DNA from 4 places in the Rhizobium sp. NZLR1 genome. Region 4 is predicted to be linked to each of the others. Evidence: predicted binding sites of a transcription regulator. Region 4 holds the regulator's gene; each other region holds the start of a gene.
The links. Region 4 encodes LexA, which represses DNA repair genes until DNA is damaged. Its sites were predicted from a motif close to TGTTCNNNNTGTGTTCNG; they were not measured.

Region 1: a site for LexA is predicted at 1,825-1,842, ahead of J3O30_RS21820 (helicase-related protein). Genes of this name have one in related genera too.
Region 2: a site for LexA is predicted at 2,071-2,088, ahead of J3O30_RS02140 (DNA recombination protein RmuC). Genes of this name have one in related genera too.
Region 3: a site for LexA is predicted at 2,081-2,098, ahead of uvrA (excinuclease ABC subunit UvrA). Genes of this name have one in related genera too.

What each region holds. Positions count from the first base shown of each region.
Region 1 is NZ_CP071632.1:4,448,455-4,452,999, forward strand. Features, by position in the region: gene J3O30_RS21820 (helicase-related protein) at 1-1,662, opposite strand, end outside; gene J3O30_RS21825 (DUF3309 family protein) at 2,457-2,612, shown strand; gene J3O30_RS21830 (YMGG-like glycine zipper-containing protein) at 2,640-2,894, shown strand; gene J3O30_RS21835 (beta-ketoacyl-ACP reductase) at 3,090-3,815, opposite strand; gene J3O30_RS21840 (acetyl-CoA C-acetyltransferase) at 3,887-4,545, opposite strand, start outside.
Region 2 is NZ_CP071632.1:426,980-431,524, reverse strand. Features, by position in the region: gene def (peptide deformylase) at 1-323, opposite strand, end outside; gene J3O30_RS02145 (globin-coupled sensor protein) at 421-1,917, opposite strand; gene J3O30_RS02140 (DNA recombination protein RmuC) at 2,121-3,344, shown strand; gene J3O30_RS02135 (ribokinase) at 3,486-4,385, shown strand; gene ptsN (PTS IIA-like nitrogen regulatory protein PtsN) at 4,541-4,545, opposite strand, start outside.
Region 3 is NZ_CP071632.1:2,280,493-2,285,037, reverse strand. Features, by position in the region: gene gyrA (DNA gyrase subunit A) at 1-437, opposite strand, end outside; gene J3O30_RS11430 (MarC family protein) at 686-1,333, shown strand; gene J3O30_RS11425 (single-stranded DNA-binding protein) at 1,425-1,937, opposite strand; gene uvrA (excinuclease ABC subunit UvrA) at 2,220-4,545, shown strand, end outside.
Region 4 is NZ_CP071632.1:2,126,612-2,131,156, forward strand. Features, by position in the region: gene J3O30_RS10635 (ComEC/Rec2 family competence protein) at 1-2,103, shown strand, start outside; gene lexA (transcriptional repressor LexA) at 2,084-2,803, opposite strand; gene J3O30_RS10645 (VOC family protein) at 3,001-3,897, shown strand; gene kdsA (3-deoxy-8-phosphooctulonate synthase) at 3,894-4,545, shown strand, end outside.

The sequences.
Region 1 (4,545 bases), 2.3 Mb from region 4:
GCCCGCGGCATGGATTCGAGCCGCACGGGCCTCGAATTCGAGCGCGAGCGCTTTCTGCGACGCAGCCTGAACCGCCTTGGCGTCCGGCCCGTCCGTTCCCGTCACCGGCGTGAAACGGAATCCGCTCAATTGCCCTACATGATGTCCTTCAACGAAGACATCGCCATTCACACTGATTTCAGCTTCCAGCATCGCATTCTCTCTCAGGCGCTTCATGAGCACAGATGTCCTGCGATCAACAAAGCGTTTCGTCAACCTTTCATGTAACGCGTCGGACAATCGATCTTCGATTTCCCGCGTCTTTTCCTGCCAGTGTGTCGGATCGGCAAGCCAACCCGGCCGATTCGAAACATAGGTCCAGGTTCTTATCTGCGCGATTCGCGCCGAAAGCGTGTCAATTTCCCCATCTGTCCGATCGGAGCGATGAACCTGCTCCGCGAGAAACTGCTCGTTCACCGTGCCATAGCGGACGAGATCGGAAAAGAGGGTCGAGATAAGATCGGCATGTTGTGCCGGGGTGATACGCCTATAGTCGGGAAGCGCGCAAGCCTCCCAGAGTTTTTCGACGCGGGCAGGCCTGTCGGCAAGACCGACGATCTCGGGGTAGCGCGAAAGCTGTTCGAGCGCCTGCTGGTCGACCGCAGGCAGCGCCCGCGTCAGCCCCGGCACGCGCGGCCCTGCCTCGAGGCTGGCGCGCAGCGATGGAATCGAGGAGAAGTCCATCTCGGTCGTCCGCCACTGCAAAACCTTGACGTTGTCGAATTCATGCCCCTCGATGCGCTGCACCAGCTCTTCGTCGAACGGCGAAACCTGTCCGGTGACGCCGAAGGTACCGTCTCGCACGTGCCGCCCGGCGCGCCCAGCGACCTGACCGAGTTCACCCGGATTGAGATTGCGGAACTGGTAGCCGTCGAATTTCCGGTCCTGGGCGAAGGCAACGTGATCGACATCGAGGTTGAGGCCCATGCCGATCGCATCGGTCGCCACCAGATATTCGACATCGCCCGCCTGATAAAGTGCCACCTGCGCGTTGCGGGTGCGCGGGCTGAGCGCGCCAAGCACGACGGCCGCACCGCCGCGCTGCCGGCGTATGAGCTCGGCGATGGCATAGACCTCGTCGGCCGAGAAGGCAACGATGGCCGAGCGCTGCGGCAACCGAGTGATTTTCTTCTGCCCGGCGTAAAAAAGATGCGAAAGCCGCGGCCGCTCGACGATATTGATGCCGGGCAGAAGCTGCAGCAGGATCGGCCGCATCGTCGCCGCGCCGAGCAGCAGCGTTTCCTCACGGCCGCGAAGATGCAGGATGCGGTCGGTGAAGATATGGCCGCGTTCGAGATCGCCGGCGAGCTGCACCTCGTCGATCGCGACGAAGGCGGCCTTGGTCTCGCGCGGCATCGCCTCAACGGTGCAGACCGAAAAACGCGCATTGGGCGGCGAAATCTTTTCCTCGCCGGTAACCAGCGCCACATTCTGGACGCCGACCTTCTCCACCACCCGCGTATAGACCTCGCGCGCCAGCAGCCTGAGCGGCAGGCCGATCACGCCGCTCCCATGCGCGACCATGCGCTCGATGGCATAATGGGTCTTGCCGGTATTGGTCGGCCCGAGCACCGCGGTCACACCGCGTCCACTCAGAATAGTCGGCTGCGAAGTCAGAATCATGGGTCCATGCAAATGAGGGCGGGCGCCCCCAGGAAAATCTCGGCTTCTCATGGAAGCTAGAGAACACATGGACAGCTGTCACCGCAAACGCAAGGGCAGATTTCAAATTGCTTCTGGGATTACGACCTTTGCGAGTCTTGCGGAACACCCGAATTTCCGATTCGGAACAGCGTGAGAACGAATCAGCGACGAATCGCTCACTCGCGCTGATTCAGCTTTTGTTCACGGCTAAGTATTGATTTTGAATCAGTTTTTCCCACTAGATGCTGAATCGCTGGACTCCCTCCCCTTTTGTATTTCGCTGTCGTAGAAGACGAGTCTGTCCTGCGACGAACAATCGAAAATTGCGCCCGTAATTAACCTGTCGACCAAAGCCCGAACAAATCGGCGACGAATCGCCGACTGTATTGGTTTCGCCTTCTGTTCACGGCAATATCTGGTGGCCGGATTTCAATCGGCGCGCTAGATGCGGATCGGTAGCGGATGTCCCGTTCCGCCTCGTCGTGTTGGCGTTAAGCTTTAGCAAGGCGGATTCAGATGCGGTTAACTCGGGATGGTCAATGGCGGCGCACCGATCAAAAACGGAACGAATCGCTGACGAATCGGCGACATCGGGACTTTCTCGCTTTGTTCACCGCAACATATTGTATTTAAACGCCTTTTTAACCATACGAGCAAATTTCCGATAGGCGGAGGTCAGGACGCATGACATTTCCTGGCTTAACCGGGAACAAAAATCGCCAATACGTGTTTCTCGTCCATTCAAATTGCCGATGAAATGAAGGAAACACACCATGCTTGGCACAATACTTCTTGTTATCCTCATTCTGCTCTTGATCGGAGCCTTGCCGAATTGGGGTTATAGCCGTGGCTGGGGCTATGGACCTTCCGGCGGTTTGGGGCTAGTTCTCGTGATTATCATTATTCTTGTACTCATGGGCCGCGTCTAAAGGCCAACAAACCTGGGGAGTTACGACATGATGAAGAAGATTGTTCTTATTGGTGCGCTCGTTGGCGCTCTGGCATCCTGCACAGCGACCGAGCAAGGTACCGCGATCGGCGCCGGCACCGGTGCGGTCATCGGCGGTGTTGTCACCAACAGCTGGGGTGGTGCTGCGGTCGGCGCCGTTGCCGGCGGTCTGACCGGCGCTCTCATCGGCCACTCGGTCGAACGCCGCGGCTACTGCGTCTATCGCGACCGTTACGGCCGCCGCTACGAGGCCCGTTGCTGATCGGCAAAAAGCATATCGGACTCCCAACGGGCGCTTCGGCGCCCGTTTTTCTTTGCTGCTCGCGCGGGCATGGGGCATGAAATAAGCAAGAGCGCATCCGACGGGACGCGCTCTTGCTTCAATCCACCGCTGATCTACTCGGAAAGTCACGCATGTCGTAATCGCAAACGACAATACAGTTTTGCGAGATGTACTTTAGGCGAAGAACTGCCCGCCATTGGCCGTCAGCGTCGAACCTGTGATGAAGCCGGCATCGTCGGAGGCGAGGAAGGTGACGCATCGCGCGATCTCTTCCGGCTCGCCGAGACGGCCGACGGGGATCTGCGGGATGATGCGTTCGTTCAGCACCTTTTCCGGCACGGCAAGCACCATTTCCGTTCCGATATAACCGGGACAGATGGCGTTGACGGTGATGTTCTTGGCCGCGCCTTCCTGGGCCAGCGCCTTGGTGAAGCCAAGATCGCCCGCCTTGGCTGCCGAATAATTCACCTGACCCATCTGGCCTTTCTGGCCGTTGATCGAGGAGATGTTGACGATCCGGCCGAAGCTGCGGTCGCGCATGCCGGTCCAGACCTGATGCGTCATGTTGAACAGACCGGTGAGGTTGGTATTGATCACCTCGTGCCATTGCTGCGGCGTCATCTTGTGGAACATCGCGTCACGGGTAATGCCGGCATTGTTGACGAGGATTTCGACCGGCCCGATCTCGCTTTCGATCCTGGCAATCCCCTCGCCGCAAGCGAGGTAATCCGAAACATCCCATTTGAACACCGGGATGCCGGTAACGTCATGGAAGGCTTTGGCCTTCTCGTCGTTGCCGGCATAATTGGCAGCAACCCTGTATCCGGCATTTTTCAACGCCATGGATATGGCCGCGCCGATTCCACGCGTACCCCCGGTGACCACAGCCACTCTGCTCATGTTCCGCTCCCTTTTTGTTTTTGCCCCGCCTTGTGGCGAGATTTTCAATCAATGACGGATCGTATGCTACTTTAAAGCGCTTCGAAGCACATGGCGACGCCCATGCCGCCGCCGATGCAAAGCGTTGCAAGGCCCTTCTTGGCGCCGCGGCGCTTCATTTCGAACAACAGCGTATTGAGAACGCGCGCGCCGGAAGCGCCGATCGGATGGCCGATGGCGATCGCCCCGCCGTTGACGTTGACGATCGCAGGATCCCATCCGAGATCCTTGGTGACGGCGCAGGCTTGCGCTGCAAATGCCTCATTGGCCTCGACGAGATCGAGATCGCCGACCGACCAGCCGGCCTTTTCGAGCGCCTTGCGGGAAGCCGGGATCGGGCCAGTGCCCATGATCTGCGGATCGACGCCCGCCGTTGCCCAGGAAACGATGCGGGCGAGCGGCTGGATGCCGCGCCGGACCGCCTCCGCTTCGCTCATCAGCACCGCTGCGGCCGCACCGTCATTGAGGCCGGACGCATTCGCGGCCGTAACGGTGCCCTCCTTATCGAAGGCCGGGCGCAGCTTGCCCATCGCCTCCAGCGTAGCGCCGTGGCGGATATATTCGTCGGCATCGACCGTAACGTCGCCCTTACGCGTCTGGATGATGTAGGGGATGATCTCGTCGGCAAAGCGGCCGGCCTTCTGCGCCGCCTCCGCCTTGTTCTGCGAGGCGACGGCGAACCGATCCTGCT
Region 2 (4,545 bases), 1.7 Mb from region 4:
GCCGGGCGCTCAACCTCAGCATAATAATCCGGAATCGACAGGCAGCCTTCCTCATAGACCGAGCGCTCGTCGGAGGAGGTGACGATCTCCGGGTTGATGAACACCTGCGGCTGCTTTTCCTCGCCCTCGCGAGCGATGTCGATGACCAGCATGCGGCGCGGTACGCCGATCTGAACTGCCGCAAGGCCAATGCCCGGCGCGTCGTACATGGTTTCCAGCATGTCGTCGGCAAGGCGCTGCAGATCGGCGTCGACCCGCTCGATCGGCTTGGAGATCTGGCGGAGAACGGGATCGGGAAGAATGATGAGTGGCTTGATGGTCATGGCGTTCCCATAACCCATCTTTTCCGACTATGGAATTATCCGGCAGGCGACGAAGACGCTTTTTTGCATCGCCGCCTGGAATTTCGCCATATTCCCCTTAGGCTGCCCAGCGGGCGGCGATGGCGACATGGCCCTCGGGGCGTGCGCGGAAGCGGCGCAGCAGTTCGATCAGGTTCTCCACCTCGTCCTTGAGGCGGCGGGTTTCGGCCGAGGAGTGCTCGAGCATGTCCGAATTCTGCTCGGTGATCGCTCCCATGTTGCGGACCGCGACGCTGACCTCGTTGACGCCGGTCGCCTGATCGCGGGCGGCGGCGGCGATATCGGCGACGAAGCGGTTGATGATGTCGATGCGGCTGATCATGTCGTTCAGCGCCTCGCCGGTGCTGGAGACGATGCCGACGCCCTCATTGACCTGGGTCGAGCTCTGCGAGATCAGGTTCTTGATCTCCTTGGCGGCTTCGGCCGTGCGCTGGGCGAGCTGGCGGACTTCCTGGGCGACGACGGCAAAACCCTTGCCGGCATCACCGGCACGCGCCGCTTCGACACCAGCGTTCAGCGCCAGAAGATTGGTCTGGAAGGCGATCTCATCGATGACGCCGATGATCTTGGAGATCCCGGTCGAGGATTTCTCGATGCCGGCCATTGCCGAGACGGCGCTGGTGACGAGTTCGCCGGAGTTCTTCGCCTTCTGCTGCGTCTCGCGCACGGCAGCCGATGCCTTTTCGGCATTGGCGGCCGTCTGGCCGACGCTGACGGAGAGCTGTTGCAGGGCGGCTGAACTCTCCTCGACGCCTGCCGCCTGCTGGGCGGTGCGCAGCGCCAGGTCGTTGGTCGCAGTGGAAATGATATCGGCGCCGCCCATGATCTGGCCCGAGGCCTCGCGCACGGATGCGAAGGACTTGCGAAGGGCGCCGACGGCGCGGTTGTAATCCTCGGCCATCTGCCGGAAATTACCCGGCAGGTCGGACGGCAGAGTGGCTTCGAGATCGCCGTTCGAAAGCGCTTCCAGACCGCGGCGCAGTTGCTCCAGTGCCATCGCCTGGTCGGATTCGGCCTTGGCGCGCTGCTCTTCCAAGGCGCGGCGCTTGGCTTCGAGCGTTTCGAGATAGACCGAGATGGAATAATCCATGTCGAGCATGCCGGCCTTGATGACCACCGACAGCTTCTCGGCCAGCAGCTTGCCTTGCTGGCGCGCGAAAACCGACGGCCACTGCTTTTCCATGATGCCCTTGACGAGTTCGGACATGACGATGGCGTAACCGCCGATATACCAGCGCGGCTCCAGGCCGATGCGGGCGTGCGTCCGGCCGACCGCGGTGACGCCGTCGACATAACTGTCGTCGAACGCACCGCCGGCGAGATTGGCCCAATGATCCTGCTGGCGCTGCTTGGCTTTGCCGACATGGTTCCTGTCGGCAAAGAAGCCGGCGACAGCCGGGGTTCTGGCAATCTTGGCGTAGAATTTATCGAGGGCGCCGCCGATCAGCTCGGTGATGACAGGGCGCAGATCCCGCATCGACTTGCGCGCCGCCTCGTCGAGTTCGATGAAATCGAGGCGCTGCCTGAGGGCACTGTCGGTCTGCCGGGAGGTCATCGGGATCTCTGTACTTGGCGCGAGTGTGCGGGAAGGAATTCTGCGCCGCAGGTTTTGGCGAATATGGTTGAGCAATCGTTAAATCGAGGCGCAATTTCTCCGCAGGAGCCAGCAGAAGTAGCGGCGTGCGAGGATAGTGGCGACCGCCAATTCCGTTCACCCTTTGATCTATATATTGCCGTCTCTTCTGGTATGGTTGCGACATGACCGTCAATTCCGATTCGTTCACTGTGTCGCTTGCCTCGATCAGCCCGGCCATGCTGGCGCTTGCCGGCGGGGTTCTGTTGGCGTTTGTCCTGCTGGTGATCGTGCTGCTGCTACGGGGCGCGAGCCTTCGCCACGAGCAGGCGGAGGAAGCGAGCTTTCGCGCTGGGGAAAGCGACGCGCGCATGGCCGAGCTTCTCAGGATCCAGGCGGAGATGCAGGGCCGCATCGCGGCGATGACCGAGGTCTTCGGCGCGCGGCAGAGTGAACTCAACCAGACGATCAGCCAACGCCTCGACGGCATGTCGCAGCGCGTCAACTCGACGATCACCGAGCAGACCAAATCGACCCATGAGAACCTGCAGCGGCTGCAGGAAAGGCTGGCGGTGATCGATGCCGCGCAGAACAATATCCAGACGCTCGCCAAGGATGTCGTCGGGCTGCAGGCCATTCTGTCCAACAAGCAGACACGTGGCGCCTTCGGCCAGTCGCGGATGGAGACCATCGTCGCCGACGGCCTGCCGATGGGCGCCTATGCCTTCCAGCAGACGCTCACCAACGGCTCGCGACCGGATTGCACGATCCGCATGCCGAACGGCGCGCCGCCGCTGGTGATCGACGCAAAATTCCCGCTCGAAGCCTGGAACGCGATCCGCGACGCCGGCAGTCCCGAGGCCGGCAAGACCGCCGGCCAGCAGTTCCGCCGCGACATGGAGGTCCATATAAGGGACATTTCCGAGAAATATCTGATCCAGGGCGAAACCCAGGACACGGCCTTTCTCTTCGTGCCGTCGGAATCGATCTTCGCCGAGATCCACGAAAACTTCGAGCCGGTGGTGCAGAAGGCGCACCGGGCGCGCATCGTCATCGTCTCGCCGTCGCTGCTGATGCTGTCGATCCAGGTCATCCAGGCCGTGCTCAAGGACCAGAGCATGCGGGCGCAGGCGCATCTGATCCAGGGCGAGGTGGCGATCCTGATGGACGATCTCGGCCGCCTCGACGAGCGGGTGCGCAAGCTGCAGGGTCATTTCGCCCTGGCGCAGAAGGATATCGACATGGTGGTCACCTCGGCCGACAAACTCACCAGGCGCGGCGCCAAGATCGAAGCGCTGGAATTCGAGGCAGGCGGCGAGGCCAAGCCTGCTCGCGACAGCGAACCTGCGGCCAAATCGGTGGAAAGCCGTACCGGTCTTCTCAAGCTCAGGGTGGTTGACGAGGAGTGACCGCTTCGGGCAGTGTCTCGCCCGAATGAAACAGCAGGAGCATGATGTCTTTCGAAAACCGCGCACACTTTTCGGCATCATGCTCTATCGAAGAAGTGGAGCATGCCGTCGCCGCATGCCCCAAAAGACGGGACACCCTTGATGATAACAGTTTTCGGGTCCATCAACATGGACCTCATCGCCACGACCGAGCGCCTGCCGAAGCCCGGCGAAACGGTGGCCGGCAACGGTTTTGCCACAGCCGCCGGCGGCAAGGGCGCCAACCAGGCGCTGGCAGCGCGGCGCGCCGGCCGCTATGTGCATATGGCCGGCGCCGTCGGCAAGGATAGCTTCGCCGCCGATGCCCTTTCCCTGCTCGATGATGCAGGAACCGATCTTTCTCTCGTCAAACATGTCGACGGTCCCACCGGCACGGCGCTGATCCTTGTCGGCGGCGACGGCGAAAACATGATCGCCGTCGTTCCCGGCGCCAACGGCCTGGTCGCGCCTGAGGATGCCGAGACGGCGATCGGCGGCATGAAGGAAGGCGATATCCTGATGCTGCAGCTCGAAGTGCCGGCTGCAGCCGTCGAACGCGCCCTGTCGGCCGCCAGCGCCAAAGGCGTCACCAGCATCCTCAACCTTGCTCCTTTGATCCCCGATGCGCCGCGTCTCGGCCGACTTGCCGATATCGTCATCGCCAACGAGACCGAGTTCGAGCGGCTAGCCGGCCAAGATGGCATGGATGCGCAGGCGCGTGAGGCAGCCCTGACCCGGCTGCATGCCGAAACCGGCCAGACGTTGATCGTGACGCTTGGCGGCGACGGCGTCGTCGCCATCCGCGATGGGGCGGTTTCAAGGGCGCAGGGTCTGAAGATCGAACCCGTCGATACGGTCGGCGCCGGCGACACCTTCTGCGGCTATTTCGCTGCGAGCCTCGACGAGGGCCTCGATTTTGCCTCGGCGCTGCGCCGTGCGGCCGTTGCCGGTTCGCTCGCCTGCCTCAAATCAGGGGCACAGCCTTCGATCCCTTCGGGTGAAGACGTCGCAGCCCGGATATAGCGGGGTTTCCTTGCGAAGCCGCCGGTAAAACTCCTGCTGTTTCAGGGAATTCCGGCGGTTTTTGCCTGACGCGCATCGCATCGAAGGTGATTCATGCGGCGCGCTTTCTGCAGATCCTTATCGCAAAACTGCTGCACAGGTTTGCAGGGCCTGGTTCACG
Region 3 (4,545 bases), 150 kb from region 4:
AGATCGTCGAGCAGCGAATGGGCAGCCTTTTCGAGGCGGCATTCGGTGTACCGTTCGGCCGCCGGCGGGTCACCATCAACCGAGCCGAAATTGCCTTGGCCGTCGATCAGCGGCAGACGCAGCGACCAGGGCTGCGCCATACGGGCGAGCGCATCATAGATCGCGGAATTGCCGTGCGGATGGAATTTACCCATCACGTCACCGGTGACGCGGGCGCATTTGACGTATTTCTTGTTCCAGTCGATGCCAAGCTCGGACATGCCGTAGAGGATGCGCCGGTGCACGGGCTTCAGGCCGTCGCGCACGTCGGGCAGCGCGCGGCTAACGATGACGCTCATGGCGTAATCGAGATACGACCGCTGCATTTCCTCCATGATGGAGATGGGCTCGATGCCTGGCGGGAGCTTCCCGCCGCCGGGGGGTGTTTGCTCAGTCAAAACAGATCACGATCTCTTCTAGAATCACTTGAAGATTTATAGCGGAAAGCCCGTTGCAGCGCCAATTTCACCGGGCGTTTTGAACAGGCTTTTGCGGCTTAAAGAGGGTAAAACATGCAAGTTGCGCGGCCGAACCGGACAAATCCGCCGCGGGCCGCCGCGGGATATTTGCCAAATCGGAATCGCCGCTTCACAATCATAAAACCACGCATAAAAACCACCCGACTATATGGGGTTCCGGAGAGACGATGGCAAGCGCCGACCAATTGATCAACGCCTTCACGACGCTGCTGGTCACCATCGATCCGCCGGGGCTCGCACCGATCTTCCTGGGGCTGACGATGGGCATGAGCCGCGCCCAGCGCACGCAGGTGGCGCTGCGCGGCTCGGTTATCGCCTTCATCATCCTCGCCGTCTTCGCGCTGTTTGGGGCCGGCGTACTCGGCGTGCTCGGGATTTCGATCGGCGCCTTCCGCATCGCCGGCGGTCTGCTGCTGTTCTGGATCGCCTTCGAGATGGTCTTCGAAAGACGCCAGGAACGCAAGGAGAAGGCCACCGAAGCGGCCATCACCAAGGATCACATCGAGAATATCGCCGTCTTCCCGCTAGCCTTGCCGCTGATTGCCGGCCCGGGCGCCATCTCGGCGACGATCCTGCTTGCCGGCACGCTCGCCACCTCCATCGGGAAAGCCCAACTGATCGGCGTCATTGCCGCCAATCTGCTGCTGACCTTCCTAATGCTGCTGATCGCCGAACGGCTGGACCGTTTCCTCGGCGTCACCGGCCGGGCAATTCTGACGCGGCTTCTCGGCGTTATCCTCGCGGCCCTTGCCGCACAGTTCGTCGTCGACGGGGCGAAATCGGCGTTCAATCTGATCAGCGCAACGCCGCACTGAAAACGGCATCCGCCGCGAGATCAAAGAAAAAGAGCATGACGCCGTTAAAGACGTCATGCTCTCGGATAAATCATAAACCACGAACGGCCGATCAGAACGGGATGTCGTCGTCGAGATCCCGCGAGAAGTTGCCACCGCCGCCACCGCCGCGGCTTGGCGATGATGAGGGAGCCGGGGCGCCGTAGTCGTCGCCATAATCATTGCTGCTGCTGCCGCCACGGCCGCCACCGGAGCTTGCACCGCCGCCTTCACCGCGGCCGTCGAGCATGGTCAGCGTCGAACCGAAGCCCTGCAGCACCACTTCCGTCGAGTAGCGGTCCTGTCCCTGCTGGTCCTGCCACTTACGGGTCTGCAACTGGCCTTCGATATAGAGCTTGGCGCCCTTCTTCACATATTGCTCGACGACCTTGCACAGGCCCTCGTTGAAGACGACGACAGTGTGCCATTCGGTCTTTTCACGACGCTCGCCGGAATTGCGGTCGCGCCAGGTCTCCGAGGTCGCAATACGAAGATTGGCGATCGGCCGGCCATCCTGGGTGCGGCGGATTTCCGGGTCCGCACCGACATTTCCGATCAGAATTACCTTGTTTACGCTACCAGCCATGCTCTCACCCTACCTGCCGCCCTGCCCGGCGGCGTTTCAATCGATCGGCGCACCTTAAACCATCAACGACCGCCGATGCGCATGGGCGGCACTTAATCCACATATTTCTCCGTCAGAACACCGCATGCATCCATCAGGATTTTTGTTCTTTCTTTGTTCTAGTTTATCCGTATGATCCTGTCAACAGAATCGAAAACCTTCAGTGTTGCGGACATTCAGCCTCGACTCGCCGTTCGGCATCACTAAATAAGGGCTGTTATCCCAAAGGACCAAGCTGAGACGATGAGCGAACTGAAGACGATCTCCATCCGCGGCGCGCGCGAGCATAATCTCAAAGGCATCGATCTCGATCTGCCGCGCAATAAGCTGATCGTCATGACCGGGCTTTCGGGCTCCGGCAAATCCTCGCTTGCCTTCGACACGATCTATGCCGAGGGCCAGCGGCGCTATGTCGAGAGCCTCTCCGCCTATGCCCGGCAGTTTCTCGAGATGATGCAGAAGCCCGACGTCGACCAGATCGACGGACTGTCGCCGGCGATCTCGATCGAGCAGAAAACCACCTCGCGCAACCCGCGCTCGACGGTCGGCACCGTGACCGAGATCTACGACTATATGCGGTTGCTCTTTGCCCGCGTCGGCGTGCCCTATTCACCGGCGACCGGCCTGCCGATCGAAAGCCAGACCGTCAGCCAGATGGTCGACCGCGTGCTCGATTTCGGCGAAGGCACCCGTCTTTATATTCTCGCGCCGCTCGTGCGCGGGCGCAAGGGCGAATACAAGAAGGAACTGGCGGAGCTGATGAAGAAGGGCTTCCAGCGCGTCAAGGTCGACGGCCAGTTCTACGAGATTGCCGAGGCGCCGGTGCTCGACAAGAAATACAAGCACGACATCGACGTGGTGGTCGACCGCATCGTCGTGCGCTCGGATGTCTCGGCCCGCCTAGCCGACAGCCTGGAAACCTGCCTGAAGCTCGCCGACGGGCTGGCGGTCGCCGAATTCGCCGACAAGCCGCTGCCGCTGGAAGAGACCTCGGCCGGCGGTTCGGCCAACAAGTCGCTCAACGAGACGCATGAGCGCGTGCTGTTTTCGGAAAAATTCGCCTGCCCGGTTTCCGGCTTCACCATTCCGGAGATCGAGCCGCGACTGTTCTCCTTCAACAATCCCTTCGGCGCCTGCCCGACCTGCGACGGCCTCGGCGCCCAGCAGAAGATCGATCGCGACCTGATCGTGCCCGAGCCGGAACGGACGCTGCGCGACGGGGCGATCGCGCCCTGGGCCAAGTCGACCTCGCCCTATTACAATCAGACGCTGGAAGCGCTGGGCAAACATTACGGCTTCAAGCTCGGCACCCGCTGGAACGATCTTTCCGACGAGGCCAAGGACGTCATTCTCAACGGCACCGACGACAAGATCGAATTCCATTATGCCGACGGCGCCCGCTCCTATACGACGCAGAAGAATTTCGAGGGCATCATCACCAATCTCGAGCGGCGCTGGAAGGAGACCGATTCCGCCTGGGCGCGTGAGGACATCGAGCGCTTCATGTCGGCAGCACCCTGCCCTTCCTGCAACGGCTTCCGCCTGAAGCCGGAAGCGCTGGCGGTGAAGATCGCCACGCTGCATATCGGCGAAGTGACTGCCATGTCGATCCGCGTCGCCCGCGACTGGTTCGAGACGCTGCCGGCCAGCTTCAACGCCAAGCAGAACGAGATTGCCGTGCGCATCCTCAAGGAAATCCGCGACCGGCTGCGTTTCCTCAACGATGTCGGCCTGGAATATCTCAGCCTGTCGCGCAATTCCGGCACGCTGTCGGGCGGCGAAAGCCAGCGCATCCGGCTGGCCTCGCAGATCGGCTCGGGGCTGACCGGCGTGCTCTATGTGCTCGACGAGCCTTCGATCGGCCTGCATCAGCGCGACAATGCCCGGCTGCTCGACACGCTGAAGCACCTGCGCGACATCGGCAACACCGTCATCGTCGTCGAACATGACGAGGATGCGATCATGACGGCCGACGACGTGGTCGATATCGGCCCGGCCGCCGGCATTCATGGCGGCGAGGTCATCGCCCACGGCACGCCGCAGGATATCATGGACAATCCGAAGTCGCTGACCGGAAAATATCTCTCGGGCGAACTCGGCGTTCCCGTTCCCAACGAGCGCCGCAGACAGAAGAAGGGCCGCGAGATCAAGGTGGTCGGCGCCCGCGGCAACAATCTGAAGAACGTCACGGCGGCAATCCCGCTCGGGGTGTTCACGGCGGTGACCGGCGTTTCCGGCGGCGGCAAATCCACCTTCCTGATCGAGACGCTGTATAAATCGGCAGCGCGCCGCGTCATGGGCGCGCGCGAAAACCCGGCCGATCACGACCGCATTGACGGCTTCGAGCATATCGACAAGGTGATCGACATCGACCAGTCGCCGATCGGCCGCACGCCGCGCTCGAACCCGGCGACCTATACCGGCGCGTTCACGCCGATCCGCGATTGGTTCGCCGGCCTGCCGGAGGCAAAAGCGCGCGGCTACCAGCCGGGGCGTTTCTCCTTCAACGTCAAGGGCGGGCGTTGCGAGGCCTGCCAGGGCGACGGCGTCATCAAGATCGAGATGCACT
Region 4 (4,545 bases):
GTCGGCCGCAGCCGGGCGGCATTGCGGGCGACGCTGCTGGCGCCTGCACTCGTGGCCGGCGGCATGCTCTGCGCACAATTCGAGAGCTGGCGGGCTTCGACGGTGATCCTCGATTCCTCGGTGACGACGACAGTGACCGGCCGAGTCGAGCGGCGAGAAGGCGACGGCCGTGGGCGCTGGCGCTACATTCTTGCCGTCACCGGCACGGAGGCGCCGGAGTTGAAGCGGCCGCCGGGACGCATAACCGCGATCGTCCGCGGCGCCGACATGCCTTTCGACATCGGCGACCTCATCACCGGCAGGGCACGACTGACGCCGCCGGCAGGCCCCGCACTTCCCGAGCTCAACGACTTCTCCTTCGGTGCCTATTTCGATGGCATCGGCGCCAACGGCTTCTTCTACGGTGCGCCAGAGAAGGATCTGGAGGCGGGTCCGCAGGCTGCCAGATCGACATCGGCAGCTCTGCTGGAATGGCTTTACCGCCTGCGCAGTAGCATTGGCGACCGCATACGATCGATCCTGCCCGGCGACACCGGCGCTTTTGCCGCTGCTTTGGTGACCGACGAGCGACGCGCCATCTCGAATGCGACGACGGAGGCGCTGCGCCAGTCCGGCCTTGCTCATATTGTCGCGATCTCCGGCCTCAACATGGCGCTGTCGGCCGGCATCTTCTTCGTCGGCTTCCGGATGCTGCTCAGCCTTTTTCCGGGCGTCGCTCAGGCCTATCCGACAAAGAAGATCGCCGCCGCCGGCGCGCTCAGCGCCGTCACCGCCTACTACCTGATTTCCGGCTTCGGGGTCTCGGCCGAACGTGCCTTCATCATGATGGCGATCATGCTGGTCGCCGTCTTCTTCGACCGGCCGTCGATCAGCCTGCGCAATGTCGTTCTCTCGGCGCTCGTCATCATCGCCATTTCGCCGTCCGAAGTCTTGGGCCCGAGCTTCCAGATGTCCTTTGCCGCGACATTGGCACTCGTATCGGGTTATCAACTGTGGAAGGACCGGCGCGTCCGCGAAAACGCCTTGCTGAAACTGCCGGTCTTCCGACCGGTCGTTGCCGTCGCCGGCTTCTTCGGCGGCGTCTTCCTGACCTCGCTGATCGGCGGTTTTTCCACGGCGCTGTTTTCGATCGAACATTTTCATCGCCTGACCGCTTACGGGCTGCCGGCAAATCTCGCGACGATGCCGATCATCTCCTTCATCGTCATGCCGGCCGGGCTGCTGGCGATGTTGCTCATGCCGTTCGGTCTGGACGTTCCGCTCTGGAAGGTGGTCGGCCTCGGCCTCGACCTGGTGATTGCGGTCGCCAAAACGGTGTCCGGTTGGGGCGGTGATATCGGCATCGGCCGCTTGCCGGCTTGGTATTTCGCTGTCGCCGTGGCCGGCTTTCTGCTGCTGACGCTGCTGCGCACCCGGCTGCGCCATATCGGCACATCGATTATCGCCGTCTCTACGCTCGGCGTGCTGCTTCTGCCGCTTCCCCGGGCGCCGGATCTGGTGATTTCGGAGGATGGCAGTCTCGTCGCAGTGGTCGCGGCTGCGGCAATCGCTTCCAACCGCGAAAACCCGCCGGATTTCATCTTCGATCAGTGGCAGAGAGCACTTGTCCTGCCGACGCATTTCCCGCCGAAAATGCTGGATGGTCCCGCTGTCCCGCCGGAGGGAGACGACCGCCGCGTCAGGCTTTCCCGCGATCAGCAGAATGAAGCGAGGGCGGCGATGCGGGCGGCTGTCGCCGGTGGTGAAGCAAACCGCTTTTCCTGCGTCAAAAAGGCCTGGTGCACATCAAGGCTCGGCAATGGTCATGTGGTTGCCGTCATCGACAACGCTGCCTATCTCGGTCCGGCTTGCGACGCGGCGGATATCGTCGTGACGTCGGTCCGCCTGCGGTTCAACAGCTGCCGATCAGGAGCGACGCTCTTTACCGGTGAGACGCTGCGCAGGACTGGCTCCGTCGAGCTGCGCTTCGCCGATGCCGGCCTGGAGGTCGTGACCGCATTCGAAACCCTGTCGCGCCCATGGAAGCGCCATCGCGCCTATGACTGGCGCAGCAACAGTTTTGCCGAATCCGGCCTCTCCAATGTCAGTGATAGCGGCGAATGAGGCCGACGAGCTTGCCCTGCACCTTGACGCGGTCCGGCCCGAAAATCCGGGTCTCATAAGCCGGATTGGCAGCCTCCAGCGCGATCGAGGCGCCCTTGCGGCGGAAACGTTTGAGCGTCGCTTCTTCGTCATCGACCAGGGCAACGACAATGTCGCCGGGACTTGCGGTGCTGCCGTTGCGGATGATTACCGTGTCGCCGTCGAAGATGCCGGCGTCGATCATCGAATCGCCCTTGACCTCCAGCGCATAATGTTCGCCGGAGCCGAGCATGTCTGCGGGAACGACGATGTCGTGGGTGTTATTCTGGATCGCCGAGATCGGAACGCCGGCAGCGATCCGGCCCATGACCGGCACGGAGACGGAGTTGCCGTTATCGGCGACCGGTTTTGCAGGAGCGGGGGCGGCGACCGGCTGCGGCTTGCCGAGGCTGCCCTCGATGACGCTTGGCGAAAAGCCGCGCCGGGGCTGGATGCTCGGGCTGTAGGCCTCCGGAAGCTTGATGACCTCGAGCGCCCGGGCGCGGTTCGGTAGGCGGCGAATGAAGCCACGCTCTTCAAGCGCTGTGATCAAACGATGAATGCCGGATTTCGAGGCCAGATCCAGGGCATCCTTCATTTCGTCGAAAGAGGGCGGAATGCCGGATTCCTTCATGCGCTCATGAATGAAAAGCAGGAGCTCCTGTTGTTTGCGCGTGAGCATCGACGTGTGACCCCTTGATTGAAACAAATCCAGAACAGAACACTATATGTTCCATATGTGTTCCGCAAGTAGCTAAATTTCCGTAAAACTTGCCGCCAACTCGTTGAGTTTTTTATTTTCATTCGCCGGATTGGCGCACATGTCTTGCATTGAAGGTGGCGCTGTCGCACCCTCTTGGCGTTTCAGGGAGGGATATCATGAACGAGCACTCGGCCAAACCGCACCCGCTGGATCATGTCGTGCTGCCCGTTGTCAATATCGACCTGGCGCGCGAAAGGCTCGGCAAGCTTGGCTTCACCGTTGCCGCCGATGCCCGCCATCCCTTCGGAACGGAGAATGCCTGCGTCTTCTTTGCCGACAAGACCTATCTGGAGCCGCTCGGTATCGCCAGCCGCGAGGAGAGCGAGGCATCGGCGCGGCAAGGCAATGTCTTCACCGCCCGCAATCGGGCCTTCCGCTTCCGCTGTGGCGAGGAGGGGCTTTCGGCGGTGGCGTTCGGCACCGGGGATGCCGGCCGCGCTCATCGGAGCTTCGTCGGCAGCGGATCGAGCGCCGGCGACATGCTGCAGTTCAGCCGGCCGATGAAAATGCCGGACGGTTCCGAGACCATGGCCGGCTTCAAGCTGGCCTTTGCCGCTGAGTTGCGCGCGCCGGATTTCTTCCTCTTCTGTGTTGAGCGCATCAATCCTCTGCCGGCCGATCGCGGTGCGCTAGAGACGCATGCCAATGGCGTCACCGGCATTGCCGAGATCGCGCTTTGCGCGCCGGACCCCTCTGCATTCGCCGCCTTCGTCAGCCTTGCAACGGCGCAATCGGCCGTCGAGAAAACCGGTTTCGGCGTTAATATCGCGGCGCCGAATGCGAAAATCAGCCTGATGACGCCGGAAGGGCTGGAGGCCTATTTCGAGATCGCCGTCGCATCCGCCGACCGCGGCCTGCGCGGCCGGGCTATCCTCTTTGCCGTCACCGATCTTGCCGTGACAGAAGCGCATTTGGCTGCTAACGGAGTGACCTACACGCGCAAGAACAATCGCATTCTGGTGAAGCCCGCGCCCGGGCAGGGCACGCTCTTCGCCTTCGAGGAAACACGATGAGCACTGATACGAATTCCGAAGTCAGGATCGGCGAGGGCGCAGGCCAGGTCACATTTTCCAATACCGGCCGCCTGTCGCTGATTGCCGGCCCTTGCCAGATGGAGAGCCGCGACCACGCCTTCATGGTTGCCGGCACACTGAAGGAGCTTTGCGCCAAACTCGGCATCGGTCTCGTCTACAAGAGCTCCTTCGACAAGGCAAACCGCACCTCGCTCTCTGCCGAACGCGGCATCGGGCTTGAAAAGGGCATGCAGATCTTCGCCGACCTGAAGAAGGAGTTCGGTTTTCCCGTCCTGACCGACGTCCACACCGCCGAGCAATGCGCCGCGGTGGCAAAAGTGGTCGATGTCCTGCAGATCCCGGCTTTCCTCTGCCGCCAGACCGACCTTCTGATCGCCGCCGCCGAGACCGGCCGCGCCGTCAATGTCAAGAAGGGCCAGTTCCTCGCTCCCTGGGATATGAAAAACGTCCTGAAGAAGCTCAATGCCAGCGGCAATCCGAACGTGCTGCTGTGCGAACGCGGCGCCTCCTTCGGTTATAACACTTTGGTCTCCGACATGCGCTCGCTGCCGATCATGGCGTCGATGGGCGCGCCGGTTGTTTTCGATGCAACGCATTCCGTGGCGCAGCCGGGCGGGCAGGGCGATT